DNA from 2 places in the Paenibacillus sp. NRS-1781 genome. Region 1 is predicted to be linked to the other one. Evidence: riboswitches for the same ligand, from Rfam matches in the RefSeq annotation. Region 1 holds a riboswitch; the other holds the start of a gene.
The links. A riboswitch is a leader RNA that binds a small molecule or an ion and turns the genes downstream of it on or off. The one in region 1 is predicted to bind glycine.
Positions count from the first base shown of each region.

Region 1 (15,809 bases):
TCCGGGTAAACCTACCGATCCAGAAACGCCTACGAATCCAGGAACACCTACGAATCCGGGTTCAGGTAAAAAGCACGATAAAGATCCTGAGCCCACAGAAACGCCGAATGTACCCGTTAAGCCAGTAACCAATGAGCCACAGATCGTTGAAGATGAAGATGTGCCATTGGGTGTTCCAGAGATTGAGCAGCCTCCTGAAGAACCCGATGCGCTGCCGGAATCGCCAGAAATGGATCCTCCTCAGAAATCGTCTCCACCTGTAGAGATTGAAGATGAACCCATACCCAAAGGAGGCATCAAGTTCCCTGTTGAGGACCCCGAGGACCCAAGTGATTCAGGTCGTACTCCGCAGGTAAATAAATTACCGCAGACAGGAGAAAACAGTCCTGCTCCCTTCTATTTGAGCGGAATGTCTTTCATTCTTCTGGGTGCCTATTTGAAATACAGACGGATGCACAAAAATAAAAGAATGAAATAATCAAACAATCCCCTTTCTGGCTTACACAAAGCGAGGAAGGGGTACTATCATGATATGGGTGGTGACATGAACTTGAATTTAGCTCAAAACTCCTATATGCTCTTGTGTTTATTGATCTTAAACCTGATCGTATGGACATGCCTTGGGATTTTTTTAAGGTCTGTATTTGTGGAAAGAACTATGCTAAGGAAACTTGCTTACCAAGACCCTGTAACAAGTTTGTTCAATCGGAATGCGCTCAACCACTTTTGGAAGCAACATAAAGGCAAAGAAAGCACTGCTATTTTATACATTGACCTGGACGGCTTCAAAGCCATTAATGATGCTTATGGACACAAGGTTGGCGATATGCTGTTACATGAAGTTAGCCTTCATCTGCTACAAGTCATGAATGCGAACCAAAAGGCTTTTCGAATTGGAGGGGATGAATTTTTACTCATTATAAAAAATTTTGATTCCGACCAGGTAAAAATTTTGGCGCAACTCCTCCTAAGAAAAATCAGCAGCGCCTACAGCATTCATGGACACAGACTATCTGTCACAGGAAGTATCGGTATTAGCTTGAACCCATCCCAGAAGGACAATCTGCAGACATTGCTCAAAGAGGCAGATATCGCCATGTACCATGCCAAACGAATGGGAAGAAATCGCTATGCCGTATATTCCAAGATTAACCGGAAACAGAGCAGCTCATACAACACTACACGGATCAAAAACCTCGCAAAAGACATTCGAAAGCGCCATAATGTCCATGCCCCAAAAAAACCTTCACCTCTATAAGCCAGAAAACAATCCAAACCCAGCAGAGAATATAAATCAGGCGGGCCATCCTGTTAATTTAAGGAACACACCCGCCAATAAAAACTTCCTTATTCAGTTTTGTCCTTTGCAATCAGCTTGAAATCGTCAAAGTGGAATCCCGGAGCAACGACACAGGTTACCAGCACAGGCTCATCCCCAAGCGGACGCGCCGTTTGCCATACTGTGCCCGGCACCAGCGCTTGTGGATGCTGTCCTGCCTCCACATCGGCACCGACGATAATCACCGTTTCTTCACCAGGTTGTTCTCCGCTTCCACCCAATTTCAACTCCACAGGGCTTCCGCTATGATACAGCCACAGCTCATCCGAATGCACGACATGCCACTCGGAGAACTCGCCCGGATGCAGCAAAAAATACGTCGATGAAGCTGCAAAGCGCGGACCGGAATACACATCCGGCAGTACAGGCTTCGGAATTTGAAAATGGGACTTCCACATTTCTTTGTACCAGCCGCCTTCCGGATGGGGCTCCATGCCCAATGCGGTTACCAGCGGTGAAATAGCTTTCGTCATTGCACTAACCTTCCTTTACCCTAAATTCCTTCTCCCCTACTGTAAAACATAACGTTGCTTTTGTCACGTTTCTCCCTTGGAATGTCGAAGGAGATTATTTTATGTCAAATTTAATAACATTAATTTGTGCATGCATGCTCATCTACATATGAAAATATCGATTCACTCATGAATAATTACATAAAAATATATTTTGAGTGAAGTTTTATGACATAAAATCTTGTTTTTCATTGTAAGCTTATAGTATCATGAGAGAAAATTTTGAAATTTTGATAGAGCTTTATCATGCCAGCCAATCTACCAAGCTATGTATCCAAGCCTGAAAGGGGTGAGCCTTCTGATCCAGTTTCGCAACGTCAACAAGCATTTTGGTCACTTCCATGTACTTAAAGACATCAATCTTCAGATTAAGGAGGGCGAGGTCGTCGTGATCATCGGACCCTCCGGCTCGGGTAAAAGCACCCTGCTACGCTGCATCAACCGTTTGGAAACCATATCGGACGGGGAGCTGATCGTCAACGAGATACCTGTACATGACAAAAAGATTGATATTAACGCGTTCCGGCGCAATATCGGTATGGTATTTCAGCATTTCAATTTGTATCCCCATAAAAAGGTAATTGAGAACATTGTACTCGCACCCATGAAGGTGCTGGGGATCTCGAAGAAAGAGGCTATCCAAACAGCCATCACCTATTTGAAGCGTGTTGGAATCGAGGAAAAAGCACAGAGCTACCCCGCCCAATTGTCCGGGGGACAGCAGCAACGGGTTGCTATCGCCCGTGGCCTCGCTATGAATCCAAAGATCATGCTGTTTGACGAGCCTACCTCCGCTCTGGATCCCGAAACCATCGGAGAGGTACTGGATGTTATGCGTTCGCTCGCCCATCAGGGCATCACCATGGTCATAGTGACTCATGAAATGGGCTTTGCCCGTGAAGTAGCGGATCGCGTCATTTTCATGGACAAAGGACAGATTTTAGAAGACAGTCAGCCTGCCGAGTTTTTTCAGAATCCGGGTGAAGAGCGGGCGCGCCTGTTCCTGAGCCGTCTGATTCACCATTAAACAGACCTTTAATCGAAAGGAGATTGTTCAAATGAGAAAAAGATATTCATGGAGTGCCCTTATGCTGCTTACGCTGTCCTGTCTACTCGTTTTGGCTGGCTGTGGAGGCAAGCAAGGAACGGCAACGTCGGGGAATGAGGCGGCGGCAGCCAACGGGCTGGAAGCCATCAAGCAACGTGGCAAGCTGGTTGTTGGGGTGAAATACGACACCAAGCTGTTCGGTCTGAAAGACCCGGCTAGCGGGAAAGTAGAAGGCTTTGATATCGACATTGCCAAGGCGGTAGCCAAACATATTTTTGGAGACGAAACCAAGCTTGAATTGAAGGAAGTCACGTCCAAGACACGAATCACCTTGCTGCAAAACGGAGACATCGACGCCATTATCGCAACCATGACCATTTCGGACGAACGTAAAAAGCAGGTCGATTTCAGCGACGTCTACTTTAACGCCGGGCAATCCCTGCTCGTGAAAAAAGGAAGCCCGATTACCGGTCTGGAGTCCCTGACCCCGGCTACCAAGGTACTCGCAGTTAAAGGCTCCACCTCCGCCAAAAATATCCGCGAAAAAGCACCCAAAGCGACTATACTGGAGTTCGAAAACTACCAGGATGCATTCAACGCACTCAAGGCAGGTCAAGGTCAGACGTTGACCACCGATAACTCTATTCTGCTCGGCATGCAACAGCAAGATCCGAATTACACCCTCGTAGGCGGAAACTTCACTGAGGAACCTTACGGCATTGCGGTGAAGAAGGGACAAACGGAATTGCTGCAAGCCATTAACGATACGCTCAAGGAGCTGAAAAGCAACAGTGAATACGATAAGCTCCACGAGCAATGGCTTGGGGTTAAACCCGAATAATGGGGGTGTCATCCGCAGATGCTTACTTTTGATATCAACGTACTTTTCGACCATAGCGACCGCTTCATAGAAGGCTTGCTTCATACCGTTCAAGCCAGTGTCATTGCCTTGATCGGAAGCTTTATTCTGGGAGCGATCATCGCCATCCTCCGAATCGCTCCCTTTCAATGGATGAACTGGATTGGCACCGTCTACGTAGAGGTCATTCGTAATATCCCGTTGCTGATCGTTGTATTGTTTTTTTATCTGGGACTTCCTACTTTGGGTGTTCCTTTGGATGGTTTTGTGTCTGGAACGCTTGGCTTGACCGTATACACCGCCTCCTTTATTGCAGAAGCGATACGTGCCGGCATCCAGTCTGTATCAAAGGGGCAATTCGAAGCCGCACGCTCCTCCGGGCTGAGCTACAACCAGACGATGATCAGTATTATTTTGCCACAAGCGATTAAAATTGTACTGCCTGCGATTGGCAACCAGTTCATCAATCTGGTCAAAAACTCTTCCGTACTGGCCATAGTAGCGGGACTGGACCTGATGTATTATTCGGATCTGATTAACTCGGATACCTTTATGCCCATCACCGTCTATGCCATCACAGCGTTGCTATACCTTACCTTGACGGTTCCACTTAGCTTTCTTGTCCTGTATATGGAACGTCGTCTGTCCAAAACATCCTGAGGAGGGAAGCCCGTATGGATTTCAGCGGCTTGTTTGTATGGCCTAATGTGCGTTTTATACTGGAGGGCTTCCTGCTAACGCTGGAGGTCTCCGTTTATTCCATCATATTCAGCTTCGTGCTTGGTATCGTGTTTGGAATCCTGCGCTATACGCGTTTACCTGTCATTTCACAAGTAGCGGCCTTTTTAATCGATCTGATTCGCAATCTTCCGTTATTGCTCATTATCTTCTTCATCGGTATGGTCTTACCGTCCATCGGCCTGTCCATTTCGCTCAAATGGGCAGCTATTACGGGCCTGTCGATCTTTGAGGGGGCCATGATCGCCGAGATTGTCCGTAGCGGCTTGAACTCCGTCCATAAAGGACAGATTGAAGCCGCACGGTCCTCCGGGCTGAGCTATTCCAGAACGTTATGGCATATCATTCTGCCACAAGCGCTCCGCCGCATGGTGCCACCTATCGTCAGCCAGTTCATTTCCCTGCTCAAGGATACTTCTCTCGCGGTCATTATCAGTCTGCCGGAGCTGACGCATAACATTCAGATTGTTGGCGGTCAAAATCAGTCCTTCGTCATTCCTGCTCTGCTATTCGCCGCCTTCTTGTACTTCGCTGTTAATTACAGCATGTCGCTGCTTGCACGCAGGCTGGAGGTGCGCACTCATTAGCATTCAGCACGCGTAGCATGATCAGGGCTGCCGCCAGCCTGAACGTTTTGTCAGCACAATGCCAAGGTCCATCCGGTTATCCAGCTCCAGCAAAGTGATACCGATCCGCAAGCTTCCATTGAGGTGCGAAGCTCCTCAATGGAAGCTTGCGCCTGCTGTAGGTCCTTGAGCGCATGAGGGGGTTGACCGTCAGATCCAGATGGTCGACTGCGGGGTAATATTCATCCTTAATGCCAAAAGATACCGTTAACCCTTTGATTTCCAACACCGGCTCGCTACTCAATGTATATGCTTCCTCCATTCTCCATGGTCTTGTCCTGCTTATGCGCACCACGCTTGATGTTAAACCTCTCATGAACATTACACACCGATTTAGTCGGAATAATTTGAACTTATCCTATCACCAGTATATGGATATATCAATTAAGAATAGACTATCACGATCATTGAAAAAACCAACCACAGATTAATTTTCAGCACCAAAAATAACCGGAGATGCAGCTTCTTCCGTACTCATGCCTTTGGCTGGATTGGAATAGGCTCCATGCTTTGGTGCTGAAGCGCTTCTGCTACCGTCAACGCGCCCTCTGCCTTGACCTGGCCGAATGGAACGAAGAGTCCTAAATTATGTAAAATCCCAACCTGTGATTGACACCAGGCATGGCATACATTACGCTTAGGAGGAAATGTTGAACGGTATACGCGAATGAAGATGACGGGAGAGCCTGTCTGGGAATCACATCCCGGCAGCACCGAAGGAGCAAGACGTCAGCACCCGGCTGGCGGATAATCTCTCAGGTCCATGTATCGTCATCTGACGCAACTCTGGAGAGAGCGCAAGCCACCCAAGGGGTAAGGCGGGTATGACACCGTACGAAACTCTCAGGTAACGAGGACAGAGATAAGGGAAATTTCCTTATCCTGTCCTTTTTTGTACTCACATGCTGCGTCAGCATTAGAAGCCGTCACACCCGCGCAAAGGCGCGGCAGCACCATATACTATGGTATTCAAACATACAGGGGGCCACACCATGCGTTTCAAGGATGTATTTTCTATTATCGGTCCGGCTATGACCGGACCCTCCAGCTCACATACCGCTGGCGCGGTGCGGCTCGCACGTGTTGCCCGGCACTGGCTCGGTGTGCAACCTGACCGTACCCGCATGACGCTGTACGGCTCATTTGCCGATACGTACAAGGGACACGGCACAGACCTGGCACTCATTGCCGGACTGCTGAATTACGATACAGACGACTACCGGATTCCAGATGCCGAGCAATGTGCAGAGCAGGCCGGGATGGAAGTAGAGTTGGCTGTCAGCGGACTGCCCGCCCCTCATCCGAATACGGTCCGCTTCGAGCTATGGAAGGGTGAAGATCAACGCACGCTGCTAGGCTCCTCCATCGGCGGCGGAAACATTCATGTTCAGCAGCTCAACGAATTCCGGGTCAACCTAACCGGAGAGCTGCCTACGCTGGTGCTTCTCCACTCGGATAAGCCCGGAACATTGGGCGCGGTGACTTCGGCGCTGGGCGCAGCTGACATTAACATTGCCTACATGCACGTGGATCGCAAAGGCCGGGATGGCGAAGCGCTCACTGCCATTGAAACAGATAGTCCCGCTCCGGCTAAATTAATTGCAGAGCTGCGAGCTTTGCCTCATATGTATGAAATCAAAATGATTAACTTGAAAAAAGGAGCTGAATCCGATGCGGTTTAGCCATCTGCATGAATTAGGTGCCTTGTGCGCCGAGGAATCCACTACGATTGGGCGCATGATGATCAAGGAACAGGTGCAAGAGACGAACACACCAGAGGAAGAAATCCTCCGCCAAATGTCTGATTATTACGAAGTCATGAAGGAAGCCGTTCATCGCGGGCAAACACAGGACACTGTATCCCGCAGCGGATTGACGGGCGGCGACGGCAAACGCCTGACGGAATATTTGCGCGCAGGAGAAACCTGCTCCGGCGATGCCTCGGTACTCGCCATGGCGTATGCCCTCTCCGTATCGGAGGTCAATGCGTCCATGGGTCGCATTGTCGCCACGCCCACCGCAGGCTCATGCGGAGTCATCCCCGGCGTGTTCATCAGCGCGCAGGAGCGATTCGGCTGGGATGACGAGCATATGGTGCGCGGACTGTTCGCCGCTGGAGCGATTGGCTACGTCATCGCCAACAATTCCTTCATCTCCGGTGCGGAGGGAGGCTGTCAGGCCGAGATTGGCTCAGCCATCGGGATGGCCGCAGGGGCCATGGTCGAGCTGCGCGGCGGTACGCCAGACCAGGCCATCCATGCAGTAGGCCTCGCGCTCAAAAACACGCTCGGCCTGATTTGCGACCCCGTCGCCGGACTCGTGGAGATTCCGTGCATCGTGCGCAACGGGCTGGGAGCCGTGACCGCGCTTGCCGCTGCGGATATGGCTCTGGCGGGTGTGCGCAGCGCCATCCCGTCTGACGAAGTCATCGACGTGATGCTCGAAGTCGGCAGCGCGATGCCATCCAAGCACCGCGAGACAGCCAAGGGCGGCCTGGCCCAAACGCCGACCGGCAAGCGTCTGACGGAGTCGCTTACGCGCAACATACCAGCCAAGAAGGATAAGTCATAGCTTCTAAGCGGTAGTGCCACCGAATATCCTTCTTAAAGCAAAGGGGCGTCCCATTGCCATTTCCATGGCTTTTGGGACACCCCTTTTTTCTTACTGTACGTTCACCTGTACCTTCGTCGTTTTTCCTGCATATTTCACGGTAATCACAGCTTTACCTTTACCCTGTGCCTTAATGCTGCCGTCTTTGACTGTGGCAACAATAATTCGGGACGAGGACCAGACTGCCGGCTTGGATACATCCTTCTCCGACTCATCCTTATACGTAGCTGTAGCCGTAACCTTGGCTACCTGTCCTGCTTTCAAATTCAGCGAGACTTCGTCGGTTTGCAGATATTTAAGCGTATCGACATCCACAGGTACGGTGATATATTTCCCGCCAAACTTCGCTTGAATATTGGTTTTACCGTAGCCTACCGCGGTAACCTGGCCCTTTTTGACTGTAGCTACCTTATAATTTAACGTTTTCCATTCGGCTTGGGCCGTAACGTCCTTTTCTTTGCCATCACTGGATTTGACCACAATTGCGATGGTTTTTTGATCTCCGGATTTAAGCGATAGCGCGATAGCATCTGCCTCAATCTGTTGCGCTACATCCACTTCTACTGTAAATGTAATGCTTTGCTTGCCATAAGAAGCTGTAACAGTAGCCTTACCACTGCCATTCGCTTTGATCAAGCCCTCGCTAACCTCGACCACCTTCACACTGCTGGTAGTCCAGGTCGCATCCTTGGTTACATCTGTTTTTGTACCGCCGCTCTTGACGCCTGTTACTTTCAACTGCTTCGTTTCCTGGGCACCCAGCGCAATCACGCGTGTGTCTGTTTCCAAACGGTCTACGAGACCGACTTGTACATTAATAGTCAGCTTTTTGCCATTATAAGTGGCGGTAACAACCGCCTTACCCGCTGCTTTACCCGTAATGGTTCCTTTGGACACCGAAGCAACATCCGCCGCACTTGAAGTCCATTCTGCATCCTGTGTCACATCTTCCTTACGACCATCCGCATACGTAGCGGTCAGAGTAGCAACATAATCCTCATCAATATCAATCGTTGCTGTTTTGGAGGACAGGGACAGGTCACCAGGCACATTCACAGATACCGTCGCTGTGACTGTTTTGCCGCCATAGGAAGCTGTGATTGTAGCCTCACCTGTTTTATAGCCCGTTACTTCACCCTTGCTGACAAAAGCAATATCTTCATTGCTGGACTTCCACTCTGCCTTATCCGTGATATCTTCTTCCACACCTGTTACATACGTCGCGGTCAGCTTGAGCTTTTTGGATTCCTTGGCATTCAGGCTCAGCTTGTCCTCACTCAAATTCAGATATCTGGAGGTTTCTACGTCTGTCTTAATCGAAACCGTCTTATCACCATACTTAGCGGTCACCGTAGCCGAACCCGCTCCAATGGCCATAATCGTTCCTTTATTCACTGTCGCAATTTTTTCATCGCTTGTGGACCATGTAGCTTTATCTGTGATATCCGTTACCGTTCCATCTGGGTACACCGCAGAAACCTGTATTTTCTTGGATTCATCCAAACGGAGAAAAATACTGGATTCGCTGGCTTTCAGCTTATTCGTTTGATCGACATCCACCGAAATGGTAGCAGACATCGTACCATATTTACCTGTAATCGTCGCTTTACCTGCGCTGTAGCCGGTAATGGTGCCTTTCAGCACATCCGCTACGGCTGCATTGCTGGAGCTCCACTCGGCAGACTCAGTAACATCCTGCACCGTTCCATCCGGGAAGGTCGCCGTCAATTTGACCTTCTCGGTATCCTTCAGCAAAAGGGAAGCCTCAGATGGACTGACATCCAAGCGTTTAACCTGTTCTACCTGCACAGCAATCGTTACGGTTTGTTGACCGTATACGGCCTTAATGTTGGCTGTACCTGCTCCCTGAGCGGTAACCAATCCGTTAACTACGGTTGCTACCTTCTGGTTATCCGAGGTCCAGGTAGCATCGCCCGAAACCTGAGCAGTTGTATTATCACTGTAAGTCGCTGTCAGATTAATCTGTCCTGTGCCGCTTGAACGCAAGCTCAAGCTTTGTACACTGGATGTGAGCGCCTTAACCTTTTTCGTTACATGTACCTGAACCGATTGTATCTTATCTTTATAGGTCGCAACCACAGTCGCATCCCCTTCGCCCTTACCTGAAACCGTACCGTTATATACCGTAGCAATAGCAGTATTATCACTTTTCCAATCCGTGCTTACCGTTACATTTGAAGTCGTCCCATCGGCATAAATAGCCGTAGCCGTCAACGCAGCCGCATCCCCCTGCTGCACAGTTACCTCGTTAGAGGAAAGGACAATCTTGGAAAGCACCGGATCAGCTGCGGATGCAAACCCTGCGTATGATGTAAAACTTGAGATCAGGATGACCAACGCCAAGAAACCGGACCATCTATTCTTCAAAATCTAATTCCCTCCCATTTCAAAACTTAAAATTAAGGATTTCGCAAAATCCTTATACCTACGTTTTATTTCGACATGTGGAAAAGAATAGTTTAGGCTTTAAAGAAAATTTGGTCCTTATTAACTACTACATTTTACATTAACAGTTCTGCCACTGTTTCTTCCCAGCGATTTAACACTGCTTCTGGCTCCTTAAGTCGGACCGTAACACCTGTCAGGATATCCGCATATTGAGCAGAATCCTCTCTGGCTGCGAATACCTGTGCCGCAAACCGTTCGCGTACATGCTTGGCCCTGGGTAAAGCCGACAAGTGTTCCAGCGACAATCGGACATAATGCGCCTTCCCGCCGATGAACACCGCGAGTGTCGCCTTCCTGGTACGGATCATGTTGCCCGTCGTTGTCGTGCCCGGCCATAGTGCCAGACGCAGATTTCCCTCATCCAGCGCTACAACCTCGCCCACGCTAATCATTGCAATATGCGGCCATTGATCCTCCGTGACCGTCAGCAGCATCATCGCTTCATGCTGCTTGTTCTCCAATGCCTTGCCGTCCAACAGCGTGAACAGCTCCTTGCCGATCCTTGGTGTCTTCATAAAGTATATTCCCCTTTACATTTGGCCTATATCTTCAAAGTACCACAAAGGATCGTTATTTATCTAATGCAGCTCGCAAATTGGTTGAACAGCTACAGGCTGGAGACACGAAAAAGACTGCTCCCAAGTAGATGCTCTACAGCCCTACTCATGAAACAGCCTTATACTGGAGGAACTTCCATCATTCCTTCGTTGATACCGCCTTATTTGACTCCCTGATGCCGATACTCGGTCGGAGTCATTCCACATTTGCGCCGGAACACCTGTGTAAAATGCCGCATGTCCTGATAGCCAATCCGCTCGGAAATATCGGCCAACCGAAGATGAGGATCACTGAGCAGCCGCTTTGCTTCCTCCATCCGCAAGCAAATAACGTAATCCTTGTAGCCTTGTCCAGTTTTTTGCTTGAACAACTGGCTGAAATACACCGGATTCAAAAAGACAACCGAAGCCACCTTCTCCAGCGACAATTCCTCTGTAAAATGTGTACGAATATATTGCAACGCCACATCCACCGTATGCATGCCTTTTCGCAAACATTCTCCCGCGTCCACCGCCGCCGCTGCAATCTCCTCGGGCGTTCGTCTTAGCCGTACCACTTCTTCAGGAATAGACGCAAAATTGTGGTGAACTCCCGAACGCGTAATTTGTAACGGCACCTTCACATAACGCTTCAAGTGGGATTCGAGCAACGTTTCCAGCCGTGCCGCCTCTGCCTCATCCCGCAGCCGTGCAATACCCAGCAGGCTATGGCGGTCGAGACTGACGACAAAGCCACTCCCGCCTGCCTCAACCAGCTCGGATAGTACATTTTCAATCATAAAATGCTCCAGGTGTGTCTGCTTGTGATCAGGTTCCATACGAACCATGAAGAGATGAAACTCCGGATAGTTTTCCACAAACGGCTGTATATCGAGCTTCCCAGTATCCAGTCCAAGTGCATGGCGTTGAAAAACAGCTTCACGCAAATAGACCATATTGGACTTGAGAAGCTTGCCCTCGCTCGCCTGCTGTGAAGCGACAAGTGCTTCGGCCGCCAGCATTTCAATGCATTCGAGCAGCTTTTTTTTGCCAATCGGCTTTAACAGGTAGTCTTTGGCACCCAGCTTTACTGCTCTTTGTGCATATTGGAAGTCGGAATGGGCCGAAATAACAACCCACTGCAGATGAGGATGCTTTCGCTTGGAAATGCGCATGAATTCCAGACCATCCATACCGGGCATCAGGATATCGGTCAATACAATATCCACGGGATGCTCCGCCAGAATGCCTGCTGCTTCCTCGGTGGAAGCAGCGATATGAATGCCGCAGGCTGGCAGAGCCTGACCAATGGTGCGCCGAATCCCCTGCCGAATCATACTTTCATCGTCAGCTATCAGAATATTCATGATTCTCCTCCTTCTGTGGCAGAGGCACACTTACAGTGGCTGTCGTTCCGGCCCCAGGTACGCTGGAGATCCGTAGGCCGTACTCTTCTCCGAACATGTGCCGTAGCCGTAAATTTAGATTTTGCAGGCCGATGCCTCCCACCTGCCCGCTGCCCGTCTGCTTGCCGGGTTCTGCCAAAGCAACCTGAACCACCTCCCATCGTTCGTACTCCATCCCTGCGCCATTATCCATAATATGCAGACTTAATACACCGTCATATTCCTCTGCCCTGACGAGCAGCTTGCCGCCTGTATTCGCATGAAGAGGCTCGAGTCCGTGCTTGACTGCATTTTCAATCAACGGCTGTAAGGTCATTTTCGGCAAGCGGATATCCATCCAGCGCTCATCAATACTGATGTCTACGGATACCCTGCCTTCCAGCCGTGCCTGAATAATCGTGAGGTAATGCCCGATCTGCTCCACTTCTTCGCGCAGGCTGACATCGGTCCCTTCCTCCCAATGACTGCTGTAGCGGAACATATGGGATAAGGAGAGCACCACTTCCCCGAGCTGATCCTGCCCCTTTTCATCCAGCATCCAATAGATCATATCCAGCGTATTATACAGAAAATGCGGATTGACCTGCGTCTGGAGCGCGTGCAACTCGGCATTTTTTTCACTGACCGATGATATGCGTACCAGCTCGATCAAATCGGCAATCCGTCTTACCATATGGTTGAAGGATGTCGCCAATTGGTTGATTTCCTCATAAGATTCAATCTCCACCGTATGGCGGAAATTCCCCGTCTCTACCCGTTTCATTTCGCGAATGACCCGCTTCAGCGGAAGCGAAATACGTCTGGAGACGATGGAGGCAATCAGCGCGGATAAAATAATGAGTACAGGCACCACGATGAGCAAATACCTTTGATTTTGCACCAGCTCCACGTTTAAATCCCCGCTGGGTGTCACACTAATGACCGACCAATCGGCAAACGGCAACTTAGAAGCGATTACAACCTTCTCATTACTCCGATTAACAATGACATCATCCTCAGGCACCTGCTGCTCCAGACTTTGCAGATCCGGTGGCGGTTCAGAGGAAGTAGCCGACACAATCCGATTTTTATGGCCTACCAGATATACCTGACTATTGGTGCCCAGCCGCAAATTATGGAGGGCGGACAGAACCGAGCGCGGTTCAGCTTCAAACAGGACGATACCAATCGGCTTATGCTCATCCAGATCATAGAGCTGGCGCCCGAACGCAAACACCGGTCTGGTTTCCACCTGGTCAATGACAGAGTGAGGATAAACGCCCAACCATGCGATTTTGCCCGCTGACTTTCGAATTTCCTTATACCATTCAGTGTGTTCGTAATCGGTATCAATAACATTCATGTAATTACCGTAGTTGTACACCTTGCCTGTGTCTGTAATGACATGAATGCCTATCAGGTCCTCACGCGAATAATAGATAGCTCCCAGAATATTGGTAATTGTACGTTCATTGATGTAATTGACGGCGGGTAAATCACTGGTATCCGTCGTTAGCAGACGAACCAAATCCATATTGTTGCTGATCGATTTGGACAGACTGTTATAGCTGCTGAGCAGCAGTTCGAACAGTCCTGCCGTTTGAGAAACATTTTTACGAGCCAGCTCACTGACCTTATCATGGAACTGTACTGTAGTACGGTTATAAAATAACAGACTGATCGCCAGCACAATACCGGACATGCTCAAGAGGAATAGAATAAACAAGCGGTGGTGAATAGACTGAAAACGGCGCATCATACCTCCGTGCGCTCCTTTCGAATCGCTCGCCTACCCTTTAATCGCCCCCGCTACCATGCCCTTGGTAATCTTTTCGGACAGGACAAAATAAATAATAATGACCGGTAAGGCCCCCATGACCAGAAAAGCGCCAATATTGCCGTAATTCACAGAATACTGACTGACGAATGTATAGACGCCGAAAGGGAGTGTTTTGAGCTTCTCTGACGAGATAAAGGTGGCAGCCATAATGTATTCATTCCAGATATTAATAAAGGTCAAAATACACACCGTCATCATTGGCGGAATCGAGATAGGTAAGATCACACTGCGAAAAATACGATAAATGCTCGCTCCATCAATGTAAGCGGATTCTTCAATCTCGTGGGGAATGGACCGCATAAAGCCGGACAGGATGAAAACCGCAATCGGTGTCTGAAAAGCAATGTAGGGTAAAATTAGCGAGAAATACGTATTGAGAATGTTGATGTTTTTGAACATCACCATCAGCGGCAGCAGCGTTGCCTGCATCGGAATCATCATTCCGATCAGAAACAAGGTCAGCACAGCAGCTCCAAAGCGCCAGCGGAAACGCGCAATCGCATAAGCAGTCATCGAGCTTAACAAAATGACGAATAACATCGTAACCCCGGTCACCAGCACACTGTTTCCCAAATAGCGCAAGTAGCTCCCTGCTTCATACGCTTCCTGATAGTTGTGCCACTGGGGCACTTGAGGGAGTGCAAAGAAGCTTGCGCTCAAAATCTCTTCATTCGTCTTCAACGAATAGGTCAGCAGCCAGAAGAGTGGGTACAGCTGCGTGACGATCAAGACCGCCAGCAAGGAAAAGACCAATGTTCTTTTCATGGTGATCACAGCTTCATCCCCCTTAGCTTACCTTATTTTCGATTCGTTTGAAAACAAAATTTATCACAATTGTAAATGACAAGCAGATAATCACGAGAAACGAAGCCAATGCACTGCCATATCCATATTTCATGGACAAAAAAGACATGTTATACATATACGTGGACACCGTATCCGTTGCATGAGCAGGCCCTCCACCCGTCATCACCCAGATCAGATCGAACGATTGCAGAGAACCAATAAAGGCCAATACAATGGATATTTTGAAAATAGGCACAATGAGCGGCAGCGTAATATACCGATCTGCTTTAAAACCCTCAGCTCCATCCATTTTGGCTGCCTCGTACAACTCATTCGGAATATTTTGCACCCCGGTAAACTGAATCAGCAAATGATAGCCAAAATACTGCCACAACGACACAAAATAGAGAGCATACATGGCAAGCTGCGGTTCTGTCAGCCATGAGCGTGTCCAGCTTTCCAGCCCGACCGACATCAAAATACCGTTCAGCATCCCACCCATTGAGGCCGGATTATAGATCGTCTTCCACAGCTGCCCGATAATAACCACCGACAGAATGACTGGCAGAAAATACATCGTAACCAGCGTATTCGCCTTACGCACATAGCGATTAAGCAAAATAGCCAGCAGCAGACAGAACGGAATTTCCAGCATGGAGAACACAGCGAACATCATCGTCCGCTTCACAGACGGCCAGAACACCGGATCGGCTGTAAATATTCGCTCGAAATTCGCCAGCCCTACAAACTTCGCCTCAGATATTCCGTTCCAATCCAGTAGTCCACAGTATACCGACACCAGAATCGGAACAAACACCATACAGGTGTACAGCAGCAGGCAGGGCAGCACGAAAACGGCAATGGTGCGTGCCGGCACCTTAAGTACATTCATGCTCCAATCTCCTTTTGTGTTTTTTCTGAACATCTTCTAAGGATGGGCAGCTCATGGTTATCCCAAATCAGGGAAGGAACCAATGCGCCCCTTCCCTGTTCAGCTGCAACTATTTGTTCGCTTCAAAAGCGCTCTGATGCTCCTTGGCAACTTGTGCAGAGTCTTCTTT
Region 1 covers NZ_JBITPI010000038.1:7,285-23,093, reverse strand. Annotated here, with positions in the region: gene ACIFO6_RS14240 (collagen binding domain-containing protein) at 1-478, shown strand, start outside; gene ACIFO6_RS14235 (diguanylate cyclase domain-containing protein) at 545-1,258, shown strand; gene ACIFO6_RS14230 (cupin domain-containing protein) at 1,348-1,812, opposite strand; gene ACIFO6_RS14225 (amino acid ABC transporter ATP-binding protein) at 2,120-2,878, shown strand; gene ACIFO6_RS14220 (transporter substrate-binding domain-containing protein) at 2,910-3,740, shown strand; gene ACIFO6_RS14215 (amino acid ABC transporter permease) at 3,759-4,418, shown strand; gene ACIFO6_RS14210 (amino acid ABC transporter permease) at 4,433-5,083, shown strand; gene ACIFO6_RS14205 (hypothetical protein) at 5,160-5,366, opposite strand; glycine riboswitch at 5,790-5,903, shown strand; gene sdaAB (L-serine ammonia-lyase, iron-sulfur-dependent subunit beta) at 6,115-6,804, shown strand; gene sdaAA (L-serine ammonia-lyase, iron-sulfur-dependent, subunit alpha) at 6,794-7,693, shown strand; gene ACIFO6_RS14190 (Ig-like domain-containing protein) at 7,784-10,120, opposite strand; gene ACIFO6_RS14185 (pyridoxamine 5'-phosphate oxidase family protein) at 10,255-10,716, opposite strand; gene ACIFO6_RS14180 (response regulator transcription factor) at 10,920-12,104, opposite strand; gene ACIFO6_RS14175 (cache domain-containing sensor histidine kinase) at 12,085-13,881, opposite strand; gene ACIFO6_RS14170 (carbohydrate ABC transporter permease) at 13,912-14,727, opposite strand; gene ACIFO6_RS14165 (carbohydrate ABC transporter permease) at 14,750-15,640, opposite strand; gene ACIFO6_RS14160 (extracellular solute-binding protein) at 15,750-15,809, opposite strand, start outside.

Region 2 (15,809 bases), on a different contig from region 1:
ATAACTTTGGGTACAGCTGTAGGTGTTACACCGGGTCTGATTGCTCAAAAAATACCGGGCTATGCGAACGTGTTGGGAATTCCAACGCTGCAAACCGGGGTGTTCGGTGGGATTATCATCGGTATACTGGCCGCAGCCATGTACAATCGATTTTTCAAAATCGAGCTTCCTTCGTATCTGGGCTTTTTCGCGGGTAAGCGCTTCGTTCCGATTGTAACAGCAGTATCTTCGTTGTTGATTGGACTATTGCTGGTTATTGTATGGCCTCCCGTACAATCTGGATTGAACGTCGTGTCTCACTTCATGGTTGATTCCAATCCGACACTGGCCGCTTTCATTTTTGGAGTCATTGAACGCTCACTTATTCCTTTCGGCTTGCATCACATTTGGTATTCACCGTTCTGGTTTGAGTTCGGCGAGTATGTGAACAAGGCAGGTCAAACGATTCATGGTGACCAGCAAATCTTCTTTAACCAGCTTCGTGATGGAGTTACATTGACAGCAAGTACATTCCAAGTGGGTAAATTCCCGTTCATGATGTTCGGTTTGCCAGCCGCAGCGCTCGCAATGTATCATGAAGCAAGACCGGAACACAAAAAATATGTAGCAGGTATTATGGGTTCAGCAGCTTTGACCTCGTTCTTGACAGGGATCACGGAGCCACTGGAATTTTCCTTCCTGTTCGTAGCTCCACTGCTGTTCGCGGTGCATGCTGTGTTTGCAGGGCTGTCGTTTATGACCATGCAAATTTTGAATGTTAAAATAGGTATGACCTTCTCCGGTGGATTTATCGACTTCCTGATCTTCGGGATTATTCCGAATCGTACGTCTTGGTGGTACGTCATCATCGTCGGTCTGATTTTGGCGGTTATTTACTACTTCGGATTCCGATTCATCATACGGAAGTTTAACCTGAAAACACCAGGGCGTGAAGAAGCCACAGAAAATGTTGAAGGAGCCGCAGTCGGTACCACAGACGAGCTTCCAGGCAATATTTTGGCAGCTTTCGGCGGGGCGTCCAATATCAAGCATTTGGATGCTTGTATCACACGTCTTCGTATTGAAGTTAACGAGAAGTCCAACGTTGACAAGGCTCGCCTCAAACAGCTTGGCGCAGCGGGTGTACTCGAAGTCGGCAACAACGTACAAGCCATTTTCGGTACACGTTCCGACACGATTAAAACGCAAATGGCTGATATTATGGCGGGACGCACACTTGTTCCGGACCCGGCTCAACCTGCTCCGCAAGAAGAGAAGGAAGCTGGTGAAGAAAAACAGACCATCATTGTTGAAGATATCGTGATGCCTGTTAACGGAGAATTGGTTGATATTTCGACTGTTCCCGATCAGGTATTTGCAGAACGTATGACAGGAGACGGCTTTGCTGTCGTGCCAAATGATGGAACGATTGTGTCACCTGTATATGGTAAAGTATTCAATGTATTCCCAAGCAAGCATGCCATTGGTATCCAATCTGATGGCGGTAAGGAAGTGCTTGTTCATATCGGGGTAAACACAGTAAAGCTTAAAGGTCAAGGATTTGACGTTTTGGTGAACGAAGGCGATCTTGTGTCAGCCGGTCAGCCTATTATGAAAGTAGACCTGGAATACGTGAAGCTTAATGCAAAATCCATCATCTCACCCGTCATTTTTACCAACCTCCCAGAAGGCTCTTCGGTAACTTTAAACAAAACTGGAGTATTGAAGGCTGGCGAAGATGGTATAATTACGATAAAATAAACTCTATGTGTTTCGGAATCGTGATGAGGCGGCTCAGGTCGCCTCACATCGACCCGGTTTCACTACACGTATACTGCGTGTAAATAAATATTATCCATTAGGAAAGTGGGAGGAACAATTATGCAAACAACTTTTAGAATTACAGATGAAGACGGTATCCATGCACGTCCTGCAACTGCGCTGGTAAATACAGCTAACAAATTCAGCGGTGCTGAATCTTTTGCCGAAGCTAACGGTAAAAAAGTAACTCTGAAATCCATTCTGGGTGTATTGTCTCTTGGTCTGGAACAAGGTGATACCCTCAACATTATCTGTGAAGGCGCTGAAGCTGCTGACGCACTGAAAGCTCTTGAAAATGTAATCGTTAACGAAGGGCTGGGCGAAGTTCATGCTTAAAATTTCCGGGATTGCCGCTTCGGCAGGCATCGCTATTGCCCGGGCGTTTATCTTGGAGCATCCGAATTACGCTGTAGAGAGACGCGCGGTTGGTGATGCTGAAGCTGAAATTGCAAGATTGAATGCGGCTTTAGTAGAATCTCAAAGCGAATTGGAAGCGATTAAGGAAAAAACTTTACAGGAACTGGGCGAGAAAAAAGCAGAAATTTTTGCTTCTCACCTGTTGATTCTGAATGATCCTGAACTGATCGATCCAGTTAAAGCCAAGATCAGAGACGAGCAGCTTAATGCTGACTATGCTCTGAACGAAGTAGCTTCACAGTTTATTTCCATGTTCGAAAACATGAAAAGTGCTTATTTACAAGAACGCGCATCGGACATGCGGGATGTAACCAAGCGGATCCTGAATCACCTGCTTGGTGTTCATTTTGTCAGTCCTGCAGAAATTGCCGAAGAAACGATTGTACTTGCAGAGGATTTGACACCTTCCGACACGGCTCAGCTGAATCGCGAATTTGTTAAAGGCTTTGCAACCAACATCGGCGGACGTACTTCGCACTCGGCTATTATGGCTCGTTCACTTGAAATTCCTGCGGTTGTAGGAACGAAAAATATATTGTCCCAAGCTAAAAGCGGCGATTTGATTATCGTCGACGGTCTGGACGGTCACGTATTTGTGAACCCTTCCGAAGAGATCGTTGCGGAATACCAAGCAAAACAGGTGGCATACGACAAGCAACGCGAAGAGTGGCGCAAGCTGCGCGGCGAAGCTACGGTTTCCGTCGATGGTGTGCACGTCGAGCTGGCAGCTAATATCGGTACGCCTAACGATGTAGCTGGTGTACTGGATAATGGTGGCGAAGGAGTCGGCTTGTATCGTACTGAATTCTTGTACATGGGACGCGATAAGCTTCCATCCGAAGAAGTACAGTACACAGCATACAAAACCGTTCTGGAAAGAATGGAAGGCAAACCGGTTGTAGTCCGCACGTTGGACATCGGTGGCGACAAAGAGCTTCCTTATCTGGATCTGCCGAAAGAAATGAATCCGTTCCTCGGATTCCGTGCTATTCGTCTGTGTCTGGATCGTCAGGATATTTTCCGTACTCAATTGCGTGCTTTGCTGCGGGCAAGTGTACATGGTAACCTGCGGATCATGTTCCCGATGATTGCTACGCTGAATGAATTCCGTGAATCCAAAGCTGTGTTGCTGGAGGAAAAGGAAAAGCTGGTAGCCGAGGGTGTAGCCGTATCTGAAGAAATTCAGTTGGGCATCATGGTAGAAATTCCTTCTACAGCGGTATTGGCTGACCAATTCGCAAAAGAAGTTGATTTCTTCAGTATCGGTACGAACGATCTGATTCAGTACACGATGGCAGCGGATCGCATGAACGAACGGGTATCTTATTTGTATCAACCATATAACCCATCCATTCTGCGTCTAGTGAAAATGGTTATTGATGCCGCTCACCGTGAAGGACGCTGGGTTGGTATGTGCGGTGAAATGGCAGGGGATACAACAGCAATTCCATTGCTGTTGGGTCTGGGACTCGATGAGTTCAGCATGAGTGCCACTTCCATTCTGCCAGCACGCAGTCAAATTTCGAAATTGTCCCGCGCGGACATGGAGAAACTGGCTGCAAAAGCTTTGGACATGCAAACAGCCGAGCAGGTTGTTGAATTGGTTCAAAGCATTGAAGGCTAAGGAAGGGTATCACCTTTTCAAGGTATATCTTTTTCCAACAAAAATGGCTGTCTACATACAGCGGCCGGTATCTAACAGATACCGGCTTTTTTGTATGCCCAAAATTGGAGTTTGCTTTTAGCTGCATGAGCAATTCAATATTGGCTTGCGAGCTGCAGTTGCTTCGTCCAGTCGCGTGACTGGAGTGGTATATGGAGCATTCAGCACCAATTCAGGCGTTTCCTCCGCTTCCCGCGCAATTTGGATCATGGTGTCAATGAAGGCATCAAGCGTCTCCTTGCTTTCCGTTTCTGTCGGCTCGATCATGATACATTCCTCTACATTCAGCGGGAAATAAATCGTAGGCGGATGGTAGCCGAAATCGAGCAATCGCTTGGCAACATCAAGTGTACGCACTCCGAATTTCTTTAAGGCGCGCCCGGACATCACAAATTCGTGCTTGCAATATCCCGGATAAGGGATGTCAAAATACGGAGCCAGCCGATGCATCATATAATTGGCATTAAGTACGGCACATTCGGATACCCGCTTCAAGCCGTCAGGACCATAGCTGCGGATATAGGCATAGGCACGGACGAGAATGCCGAAATTGCCGTAAAAGGCTTTGACCCGTCCGATAGAATCTCCCTGTTCTAGGTCCCAATGGTACATTCCCTGTGGATCACGCACAACAAGCGGCTTGGGCAAATACGGAATGAGCCGCTGCTTTACCCCGACAGGTCCCGCGCCAGGCCCGCCTCCGCCATGTGGGGTACTCATCGTTTTGTGCAAATTGAGATGCACCACGTCAAAGCCCATATCCCCGGGGCGGGTGATCCCCATAATGGCGTTGGAGTTCGCGCCGTCATAGTAGAGCAGGCCACCCGCTTCATGCACAATCGCGGCAATGTCAGCGATTTGCTTCTCGAACAGCCCGAGCGTGTTCGGGTTGGTCAGCATAAGCGCAGCGGTGTCGTTGCCTACGGCTTGACGCAGCGCGTCCAGATCCACCAGCCCCTGCGGTGTGGAGGGGAGGGTGACCGTTTCGAAGCCTGCCACAGTGGCGCTGGCGGGGTTCGTTCCGTGCGAGGAATCCGGCACGAGCACCTTGGTACGCCGCTCACCACGCGCTTCGTGGTAGGAGCGGATCATCATTAGCCCGGTCCATTCGCCATGGGCGCCCGCGGCGGGCTGAAGGGTGACGGCATCCATGCCGGTTAACGCGGCCAGATCGTTTTGAAGCGTATGGAGCAGCGCCATGGCGCCCTGGATGCTGTCCTCCGGCTGGTACGGATGGATTTTGGCGAAGCCTGCATAACGGGCGACATCCTCGTTCACCTTGGGGTTGTATTTCATCGTACAGGAGCCGAGGGGATAAAATCCGTTGTCCACGCCAAAATTACGCCGTGACAGTGCTGTATAATGTCGAATAACGTCTACTTCGTATACCTCGGGCAATGCCGCAGGCTCGCTGCGCTGCGCATAATCCGGCAAAAGCTCTGCCACCGGACGCCGGGGAACATCGCATTCAGGCAGTGAATAGGCGATACGGCCGGGTCTGCTCAATTCCAAAATGAGCGCCTGATCTTGTCCTGTAGTATGCGTCATAGCAATCCCCCCAAGATGTGTACGAATTGATCGATCTCTTCCTTTGTTCGTTGCTCTGTCACGGCAATCAGGATGTGACCCGCATATTCCTCATAATTCTGGCCCAAATCGTAGCCGCCGATAAATCCGGCGGCAAGCAATTCGGCTTGCAGTTTATTTATATCCGTACTCTCAGGTAACCGCAGGGCAAACTCGTTAAAGGTGGGTGCGGTAAAGGAGGCGGTTATGCCCTTCAATCCAAGTAATTGCTCCAATGCGTAGCGGCTTTTGTGCAGGTTTAGCGCGGCTACTTCCGCGATGCCCTGTCTACCCATGACGGACAAATACACTGAGGCAGATAAAGCGAGCAGTGCCTGATTGGAGCATATATTAGAGGTGGCCTTTTCCCGGCGGATATGCTGTTCCCGTGCCTGCAAGGTCAGCACGAAGCCACGTTTGCCGTTACGGTCTGTGGTCTGGCCCACAATACGGCCGGGGATACGGCGCATATGAGCCTGAGAAACGGCAAAGTAGCCGCAGGTCGGGCCGCCGAGGGAGGAGGAGATGCCAAGCGGCTGCGCGTCTCCTACGACAATATCCGCACCCTGCTTGTCGGGTGCTTCCAGCAGGCCTAACGCCAGCGGATTGGCGCTGACGACCATAAGACCCTTGTGCGCATGGATCAGGTCAGCCATCGGCTTCAGATTTTCTACGGCCCCGAAAAAATTAGGGCTTTGGACCAAAACAGCCGCCGTCTGTTCCGATATGGCTGTCGCTAATGCTTTCATGTCGGTTACACCATCTGCACAGCCGATTTCCACGATATCCAAATCCAGCCCGCGCGCATAGGCGGCTAGCACCTGGCGTGCCTCTGGATGGACGGTCCGCGATACGATGAGCTGCTTGCGGCGGGTGGCAGCGGCGGCCAATGAGCCTGCTTCTGCCAGCGCAGTCGCTCCATCATACATACTGGCATTGGCTACAGCCATGCCTGTTAATTCGCATATATACGATTGGAATTCGAAGATGGCTTGCAGCTCGCCCTGGCTTACCTCCGGTTGATAGGGAGTGTAGGCCGTATAAAATTCCGAGCGTGAAGTGATATGCTGGATAACGGATGGAATATGATGATCGTAAATCCCTGCGCCGAGAAAGCTGGCGTGCGTGTCTGTATTGGCATTTTGCCCGGCCAGTCCTGATAAGTGGCGGGTTAAGGCTCTTTCGTCTAACCGAGAAGACAGGGGCAGCTCCCCCTTATACCGGATCGCCTCAGGAATATCGCTGAATAAATCGTCGATAGACGATGCGCCGACCGCGCGTAGCATTTCGGCTTGATCCTGTTCAGTCATGGGAAGATAGCGATGCTGTTTCATTGGGTCTGGCTCCTTTCAACCAACAAAATCGTAAAAACGTAGAACGATTAACAAATGATTAATAAACGATTGCGAACGGGGCAGCGTTAGTAATGGATCACGATAGTTATAGTATTAAATCAGCGTGGACGTTTATAAAAGGGCGCTGCTACCACCTCGGCGCGCAGGCGCTTGCCACGAATCTCGACCTCCAACGGTGTGGATAGGGAACTGAAACGACTGTCCACTAGAGCCAAACCCAGATTACGCTTTAAGGTGGGCGACTGGGTTCCCGTTGTGACCTCGCCAATGTGCTGTCCTTCCGCAAAAACGGGATAATGGGCACGTGGGATGCCGCGGTCGAGCATTTCCAGTCCGATCAGCTTGCGTGGAATACCTTGTTCTTTCTGACGTTGCAGGGCCTCTCTCCCGATAAAATCCCCCTTATTCAGCTTGACGAAGAAGCCTAAACCAGCTTCCAGTGGGGAAATGGTAGCGGACAACTCCTGTCCGTACAGCGGCAGCCGTGCCTCGAAGCGCAGCGTATCCCTGGCCCCAAGTCCGGCGGGAACCAGACCATGCGGCTCACCGATGCGAAGCAATCCGTCCCACACTGCCGGTGCATCCACAGCGGGCACATAAAATTCAAAACCGTCTTCACCCGTGTACCCGGTGCGGGAGACGAGCGCTTTTGCCCCGAACAATTGCACATCCTCACGGAATCGGAAGGATGCCAGATTCGTAATGTCCACGTCTGTCACGGCTGCGGTAATACGAGCAGCTTCAGGTCCTTGCAACGCCAGCAGTGCTAACGCATCTGATACGTTTTCCAGATGAACGGATGCAGGAGCATGGCGAAGCAGCCAATCCCAATCCTTGTCGATATTGGAGGCATTCACAACGAGCATGTAACGCTCCGACCCTTTACAGTAAACAAGCAGGTCGTCTACTACACCTCCATCCGGGTAACACAGGAGAGAGTATTGGGCCTGACCTGGCTCCAACTGACTGACATCGTTCGTCGTCACCTGTTGCAGAAATGCTTCGGCTTCCTGGCCTTCGACCAAGAATTCACCCATATGCGATACATCGAACATTCCCGCACGTTGTCGGACGGCCTCATGCTCCTTTTGAATGCCACTGAACTGTACAGGCAGCTCCCAGCCGCCAAAATCAATGCAACGAACCCCCGGCAGCGTGCCGTAGGAGGAATACAGCGGCGTTTTTCGCAAGTTAGTCATTTTTTCACTCCTATCCAGTGTGATCAGCTAAACAAAAAAGACAGGCCGAAAAAAACGTATGGACCGCAGTCCACACACTTTTTTTCAGCTCTGTCCTTGATACCTGAGAGTTACCCCGGTGCGTACCAGGTTTCCCCTTGGGTGATCCGCCTGTATGGCGAATGCTCTCCAGAGATGCGTCCGGCAGAGGTCCTTTTGCCTGAGAGATTCACCTGCGGTGCAGGTTTACTCCTTCGGCGCTGCCCTTGGATCAGCTAAACGTCATCCGGCCCTGCCGGTAACAGCTTGATTCCACTCGCTGGCTACCTTGTTTTCACAGGCGGCAACAGCTAGCGAGTTTTGGCAGTCTCTCCCTCCACGTTCATCCGCGTTTACAGTTATCGGGTATTTCCAAAAGCACTTGTTATAACCCATTAATACGCAAATTTATTCGAAATGTCAACAAAAATGTCATGAAAAACATTATTAAAAACATTTTATTCATAAATAAGGTTATGTAAGCGTTTGTTATATCCTGTCGTATTTTTAGTTAGAACGATATATGGAGAAATGTGAAATATTTTTGTTAGTATTATTGACATGAGAGTTCTTGTTGTCATAATCTTAACCTGTCACAGACGGGTAGGCGAAACGATGTAATCCATATGGAAGCGAGGCGGAGCAGGATGAGTGAAGTGAAGCAGCAATTGTGGTACACAGAGGAACACGAGTGGGTTCAGCGCACAGAGGATGGAACGGTACGAATCGGTATTACGGACTTTGCACAGCATCAACTGGGGGATATCGTTTTTGTGGAGCTGCCTGGGGAGGGAGCAACGATTGAGCAGGGGGCAGAGATTGGTACTATTGAATCGGTAAAGACAGTATCCGACCTGTTCGCTCCGGTGACGGGAACGGTGTTGAAGGTGAATGAAGCGCTGGAAAGCACGCCTGAGCTGGTGAACGAGTCTCCCTATGAAAAAGGCTGGATGATCGAAGTGGAGCTTGGAGAAGATGTAGAGAAAGCACTAAGCAAGCTGCTGTCTGCGGATCAGTACGAGCAATTGACTGCCAATGAGTAATAATGGGGCAAATTAGGTTGGATAACTGAATAAGAGTGGCGTTTGTCCGCTCTGTTTTGTATAAAAATAGTCGCGATGATTGGGCATAGCGGCTATTTTTTGCTGTCTTTTTTGGAAAGCGTAATTACGTTCTTTTATCTTTTTTAGAGGATAGATCTCATACATAAATTGTACTGATGACAGGATGGTTTTTCGACTAAACACTCATGTTACAGGCCATATTAAGAGGAATTATGCAGAAGGATTTCGCGCCTGTTTACCTTAAATTTAAATGTTGTCATCAATGTTCATGACGAAAGTACGTTTTCATTTCGTTGATGAAGATAGCGTTGTCATTTAGTATGAATTTTAAGAAAAGGTAGTGATGCTTTTTACCTATAAGGAGGATATGAATATGAGCACAGTGGACGCAAAGTCCAATTCAAACGGAGGCGCGCGCGTTGCCGTACAGCGTTTTGGCCGTTTTCTCAGTGGTATGGTTATGCCCAATATGGGGGCCTTTATCGCGTGGGGATTGATCACGGCACTCTTTATTCCGACCGGATGGTTTCCGAATGAGGGTTTTGCACAACTGGTTGATCCGATGAAAAATTATTTGCTGCCACTGCTGATCGGTTATACGGGTGGCACCATGATTCACGGACAGCGCGGAGGTGTGATCGGGGCCATTATGACGATGGGTGTCATTGTCGGGGCGGACATTCCGATGTTCCTCGGCGCGATGGTAGCGGGTCCGCTGGCTGCATGGATATTGAAGAAATTCGACAAAGCGATTGACGGCAAAGTTAAATCAGGGTTTGAAATGCTGGTCAATAACTTCTCAGCAGGGATTATCGGGGCGATTTTAGCGTTGCTTGCCCATGTGGCAATCGGACCGTTTGTACAAATTATCAGTCAAGTGTTGTCAGCAGGGGTACAGTTCCTCGTGAACGCAGGGCTTTTGCCGCTCGTCAACCTCATTATTGAGCCCGGAAAAGTGTTATTTCTAAACAACGCACTGAACCACGGAGTATTGAGTCCGATTGCGCTGGAGGAGGCTTCAAGAACAGGCAAATCCGTTTTGTTCATGCTTGAATCCAACCCTGGACCGGGGCTCGGTATTTTGCTGGCCTATTGCCTGTTTGGTAAAGGTTCTGCGAAGTCGTCGGCTCCCGGCGCGGTCATCATTCACTTTTTCGGCGGGATTCATGAAATTTATTTCCCTTATATTTTGATGAAGCCGATTCTGATTCTTGCTGCTATAGCAGGGGGCATGGTGGGAACGTTCTGTTTCATGCTGACAGGTGCCGGACTGGTTGCAGCTCCTTCACCGGGTAGTATCATCGCTTATTTCCTGATGACGCCAAAAGGCGGATATTTGCCAATGCTGAGCGGTGTGATTGCTGCTGCGGTCGTATCGTTTGCTGTGGCTGCGGTATTACTCAAGACAGGTAAGCAAAAAGGAGAGGGGCTTGAGGAAGCGGCATCCCGTATGAAGGATATGAAGACTCAAAGCAAAGGTGCAAGCGAAAACGCCGCTGTAACGGAAGATAACCGCGAAGCTGATCTTGCTGCCAAGATTGCCGAAGTTCAAACGGTCAAGGATAAATCAGATGTCAACAAGATCGTCTTTTCCTGTGATGCAGGTATGGGCTCAAGCGCTATGGGCGCCTCGATTTTACGCAAAAAAATGAAGCAGGCGGGTGTGGATGTTACGGTAACAAACACGGCAATCAGTGAGATTCCGCAGGATACGGATATTGTCATTACGCAAAAAACGTTGACAGACCGGGCTAAAACGGTAGCTCCCAATGCTGAGCACATTTCTATTGACAATTTCCTGAAAAGTCCTGAATACGAAGCGCTGGTGGAACGTCTGAAATCCGATTCTTAATCCCCTGTAGTAGTCAGGCCGCCTGTGTGCAGTAGGTATGTTCTGCGGAAGGGATGAGCTTGGGAAGGAACGGTATGCGTTTATGAATATTACGAAACGACAACGTGACATCGTGGAATATCTTCTGGAGCAGTCCCAAGAGGTAACAGCCGGGGAAATTGCCACGAAGATTAATGTCAGCACAAGGACGGTTCACCGGGAGCTCAGTGCAGTCGAGCATTGGTTAGCGGCTCATGCGGTAAAGCTGGAGAAAAAATCAGGGATTGGTATCTATGTGGATGCCGACCCGGCTCAGCTTGTATGTCTGCGGGAGCAATTGATGCATACGAAGTCGGACGAATATTCGGCTGAGGAAAGAAAGATCGTGGTTCTCTGTATGCTGCTGGATACACAGGAGCCGATCAAGCTGCTGGCGCTGGCTGCTGATTTGAAGGTCGCAGTAACTACGGTCAGTCATGATCTGGACGAATTGCAAGGCTGGATCGTGGAACGGGGACTCGTGCTTGTGCGCAGACGCGGGTACGGCGTCGAGATTACAGGCCGGGAGACGGACAAAAGACGGGCGATTTCCGAGCTGGCTCTAGAGTATTTGGATGAATCGGATCTGTTTTCCAGCCGGGAGGAGCTTCGTCCTGTGACACGTGTCGCTGACAAGTTGCTGGAGATGATTGGCAGAGAGAACCTGCTGACCGTGGAAAATTCCCTCTGGCAGCCCCATGAGAAATGGCTGAAAAACAGGGTGGAAAGCAAATATATGGAGCTGTTGATTCAAATTTGCGTTTCGCTGGCACGTCTGCGGCTCGGATACGTTGTGGATCATCGTCTCTCGTATTCCAAAACAGATTCGGATGAGAATATCATGCTGCGCACAGCTATGGTGGAACGCATATGCACGGAATTGTCAGAGGCGCTGGATATTGATTTTCCAGAGCCGGAACGATCTTATTTCAGACTGCTGTTCCGTGATGCCGAGGATCATTCTACCCGGCTGCTGCCGCTGGATGATCTCGTACTGCTGGAGTCGGTTCATGAGTTGATTCGTCGTGTAGAGGAAGAGACAGACACGCCATTGGCAGAGGATCGTGTTCTGCGTGAAGGACTGATTGCCCATATGGCTCCGGTACTCAAACGTTTGAAGGAAGGCAGATCCATCCGTAATCCCCTGCTCCAGCAAATCCGCAAGGATTACGGCAGCTTGTTCGACTCGGTGAAGAAGGCTGCGGCGGACATGACAGAAATGGAAGTGCCGGATGAAGAGATCGGATTTCTCGTCATGCATTTCGGCGCTTCGCTGGAGCGGCTGCGACAATTGCGGCGGGAGGTGCGGGCCATCGTCGTCTGCACGAGCGGCATTGGATCATCCAGGCTGCTGGCAACAAGGCTCGCCAAGGAGCTGCCACAGATCAAAATCGTGGATAGGGCCTCATGGTACGAGGCGGCGCGGATTCCTAAAGAGGATTATGATCTGATCATTTCGACGGTGGAGCTACCGCTGGAACCAGATCGCTATCTCAAGATCAGCCCGCTGCTGACGCAGGAGGAGAGTGACCGTCTGCGACATTTTATCCAGCATATTACACTCAAGGATCCCAATGATCAGCAGCAGGAGCAGGCCGTCCAGCCCGGTCAGGGCATGGAGTGGCTCACCGGGCTGCGAAAAAGTCTCGAGGAAATTGTACACATTGTACAGCAATTTCAAGTGTATACGCTGGAAAATCAGGGGATGGATATGCAGGCTACCGTACAGGCTATCTGCATGCTGGAGGCGGGACAGGGGAACGTTACAGAGCCTTCTGCCATTGCTGCACAGCTCATGGAAAGAGAACGCCAGGGGAGTCAGGTTATTCCTGATACCTCCATTGCTTTGTTTCATACGCGTAGCCACTATATTCGCCAGCCTTCGCCTTCGCTTACGCTGTATAAGCTGGCAGAGCCGCTGCTGGCGGATGCAGGCGAACAGGTAGATTGCGTGCTGCTTATGTTGGGACCTCGCGAGCTGCTGAGAGAAAGCTTGGAGGTATTGAGCGAGATTAGTGCATTACTACTTCGGGAAGACATGGTTACGCTACTGAAACACGGTAGCCGTGAGCATATCGCCAATTATATATCGAGTGAACTGGCTGAATTTTTTCACAGTAAATTAGGGACAGGGAGGAACCTACCGTGAGCATTATGACGATAGACAAAGTAAAAATGAACACAACCGCCAAAGACAAATACGAGGCGATTCGCATGGCCGGACAAATCCTGCTGGATGCCGGACATATTACAGGTGAGTACATTGACAAGATGCTGGAACGCGAGGAGATCGTGTCTACCTATATCGGGAACGGGTTGGCTATTCCACACGGCACGAAGGAATCCAAGACGTTCATTCAATCGACTGGCATCTCGATCATTCAGTTCCCGCAAGGTGTGGATTTTGGGGAAGAAAAAGCATACATGGTGATCGGCATCGCAGCACAAGGCGGCGATCATATGGAGATTTTGACGAGTATCGCTGTGGTGTGTGCCGAGGAAGAAAACATGGATAAACTTCGCAACGCGGTGACCCCTCAGGAAATTATCGATTTGTTTGAAAGTGAGATGGAGCTATGAGAGCCGTCCACTTTGGAGCAGGAAATATCGGTCGTGGCTTTATCGGATTGATTCTGTCGCGGGCAGGTTATGAGGTTGTCTTTTCGGATGTTAACGACACTCTTGTATCCGAGTTACGCCGGCGCAAGCAATACACTGTAGAGTTGGCGAATGATACCAAGGATATGGAGATGGTCACGAATGTAACCGCGATTGACGGCAAAGATGCAGGGGCTGTAGCGGATGCGGTAGACCAAGCTGATTTGGTAACGACCGCAGTGGGTGTCAGCATCCTCAAGCATATTGCAGCAGGCATTGCCGAGGGAATTAAGCGGCGGGTAGAACGCGGGGCAGCGCCGCTACATGTGATTGCCTGCGAAAATGCAATTGGAGGCAGCGCCCAACTGAAAGAGCATGTTTTTGCGCTATTGGATGAGGCGACTCGTGCCAAGGCGGAGGCTTCGGTTTATTTTCCGAATGCTGCGGTAGACCGGATTGTGCCGATCCAGCATCATGAGGACCCGTTGCATGTGCAGGTAGAGCCTTTTTACGAGTGGGTGGTGGATCGTTCGCAAATGGCTTCTGACCATAAAGAGATCGAAGGCATCCTTTACGTGCAGGAGCTGGAGCCTTACATTGAACGCAAGCTGTTCACGGTGAATACGGGGCATTGTGTGGCGGCCTATATTGGTTATAACGCGGGTTATGCTACCATTCAGGAAGCCATGAAGGATCACAAGGTGGTGGATTCGATACAAGGGGCACTGGAGGAAACAGGGGCAGTGCTTGTGAAGCGCTTCGGTTTGGATCAGGGGGAGCATAAGAAGTACATCTCCAAAATTTTGGATCGCTTCCGCAACCCTAATCTGACAGACGAGGTCACTCGGGTCGGACGTTCACCGTTGCGGAAGCTGTCTCCCAATGACCGTCTTGTACGTCCGGCACTGCAAGCGGAGGAGTATGGCATCTTAACGGATCATCTGGCGCTAGGAATGGCTGCTGCCTGTAAATTTGATATTGCGGAGGACCCTGAGGCAGTCGAGCTTCAGCAGGTGATCCGCAGCGAAGGACTGGGTGTGGCGCTGACACGCTATACATCCATACCCGCACACCACCCGCTACATCGGCAGGTATTGGAGCAATATGATATTATAAATTCATAAAACAACGTAATATCGCGCATTATTTTCCATAATCCTCTTGAAGCCAATACATCTACACCAACACCCACAAAAGCGTGTTCTGTAGAGATGTGCTTCAAGAGGATTTTGTCATGCGTGATTTACATCACATAACAACCTGTCTAAATTGTTTATATTGATAATGATTATCATTATCCATCAAATGGGTCATCATCATATCTTTTTAGGGAGGATTACAGTGAAACCGATCTATATTACCTTAGGGTTTCTATTTTTGGCGCTTGGAGTCATTGGCGTGGTGGTACCGTTGCTGCCGACTACGCCGTTTTTGCTGTTAGCAGCCTTTTTCTTTATGCGGGGGTCTGAACGGATTCACCAATGGTTTTCGAATACCCCTTTGTACCATAAGCATCTGGAAAGCTTTGTCCAAACGAGATCGTTGAAGCTGTCCACGAAAATCACGACTCTGGGATTGGCGTCAGCCATGCTCATTACCGGCTTTATTTTAACCCCACCTGTGTGGGCCAAGGTGATTATCGGGTTAGTCATCCTCTTCAAATATTATTACTTTATATTCAGGATCGGAACGGTGAGAGGCACTACAGCGGAAACTCCATCCCCAACTCCATCTGTAGCTGCACTTGCTGATACCACGAAGAAAAGGTCTAAAATGGTCGACAGCCGTCTGCTTGGTCTGGTGGAGCATTCCCGAAAGTATATCGTTCTGGGTGTGCTTGTGCAGTGGATCGGTCTTTTAGGCAGTATAGCCGCTGTTTTGTCCATGTCCTATGTTTTGCAGCAGGCATGGACGGGACAAGTTACCCGTAAGCTGATTCTATCTGTGACGGCCATTGTCATTGCTGCGATTGCAGTCCGATGCTTGTGCAATTATGCAGCCAGTATGCTGTCCTATCGGGCCTCCGTGAATGCCAAAAAAACGCTGCGCTCGCAAATTTACGGCAAGCTGCTGAAGCTGGGGCCAGCGTATACGGATCATACCTCCACGTCGGGGGTTATTCAGGTTGCTGTAGAAGGAGTGGAGCAGCTTGAAACCTATTTTGGCAGATACATGCCCCAGTTATTTTACAGTCTGCTTGCACCCGTAACGTTGTTCATCACCTTATCCTTTGTCAGCTTCAAGGCTGCCATTATTCTG
Region 2 covers NZ_JBITPI010000006.1:81,126-96,934, forward strand. Annotated here, with positions in the region: gene ptsG (glucose-specific PTS transporter subunit IIBC) at 1-1,740, shown strand, start outside; gene ACIFO6_RS02130 (HPr family phosphocarrier protein) at 1,861-2,136, shown strand; gene ptsP (phosphoenolpyruvate--protein phosphotransferase) at 2,129-3,841, shown strand; gene gcvPB (aminomethyl-transferring glycine dehydrogenase subunit GcvPB) at 3,959-5,428, opposite strand; gene gcvPA (aminomethyl-transferring glycine dehydrogenase subunit GcvPA) at 5,425-6,780, opposite strand; gene gcvT (glycine cleavage system aminomethyltransferase GcvT) at 6,900-8,000, opposite strand; glycine riboswitch at 8,081-8,177, opposite strand; glycine riboswitch at 8,178-8,365, opposite strand; gene gcvH (glycine cleavage system protein GcvH) at 8,666-9,061, shown strand; gene ACIFO6_RS02160 (PTS mannitol transporter subunit IICB) at 9,456-10,934, shown strand; gene ACIFO6_RS02165 (BglG family transcription antiterminator) at 11,017-13,101, shown strand; gene ACIFO6_RS02170 (PTS sugar transporter subunit IIA) at 13,098-13,532, shown strand; gene ACIFO6_RS02175 (mannitol-1-phosphate 5-dehydrogenase) at 13,529-14,674, shown strand; gene ACIFO6_RS02180 (DUF454 family protein) at 14,892-15,809, shown strand, end outside.
Region 2: another riboswitch for glycine. It lies ahead of gcvT (glycine cleavage system aminomethyltransferase GcvT); the one in region 1 lies ahead of sdaAB (L-serine ammonia-lyase, iron-sulfur-dependent subunit beta).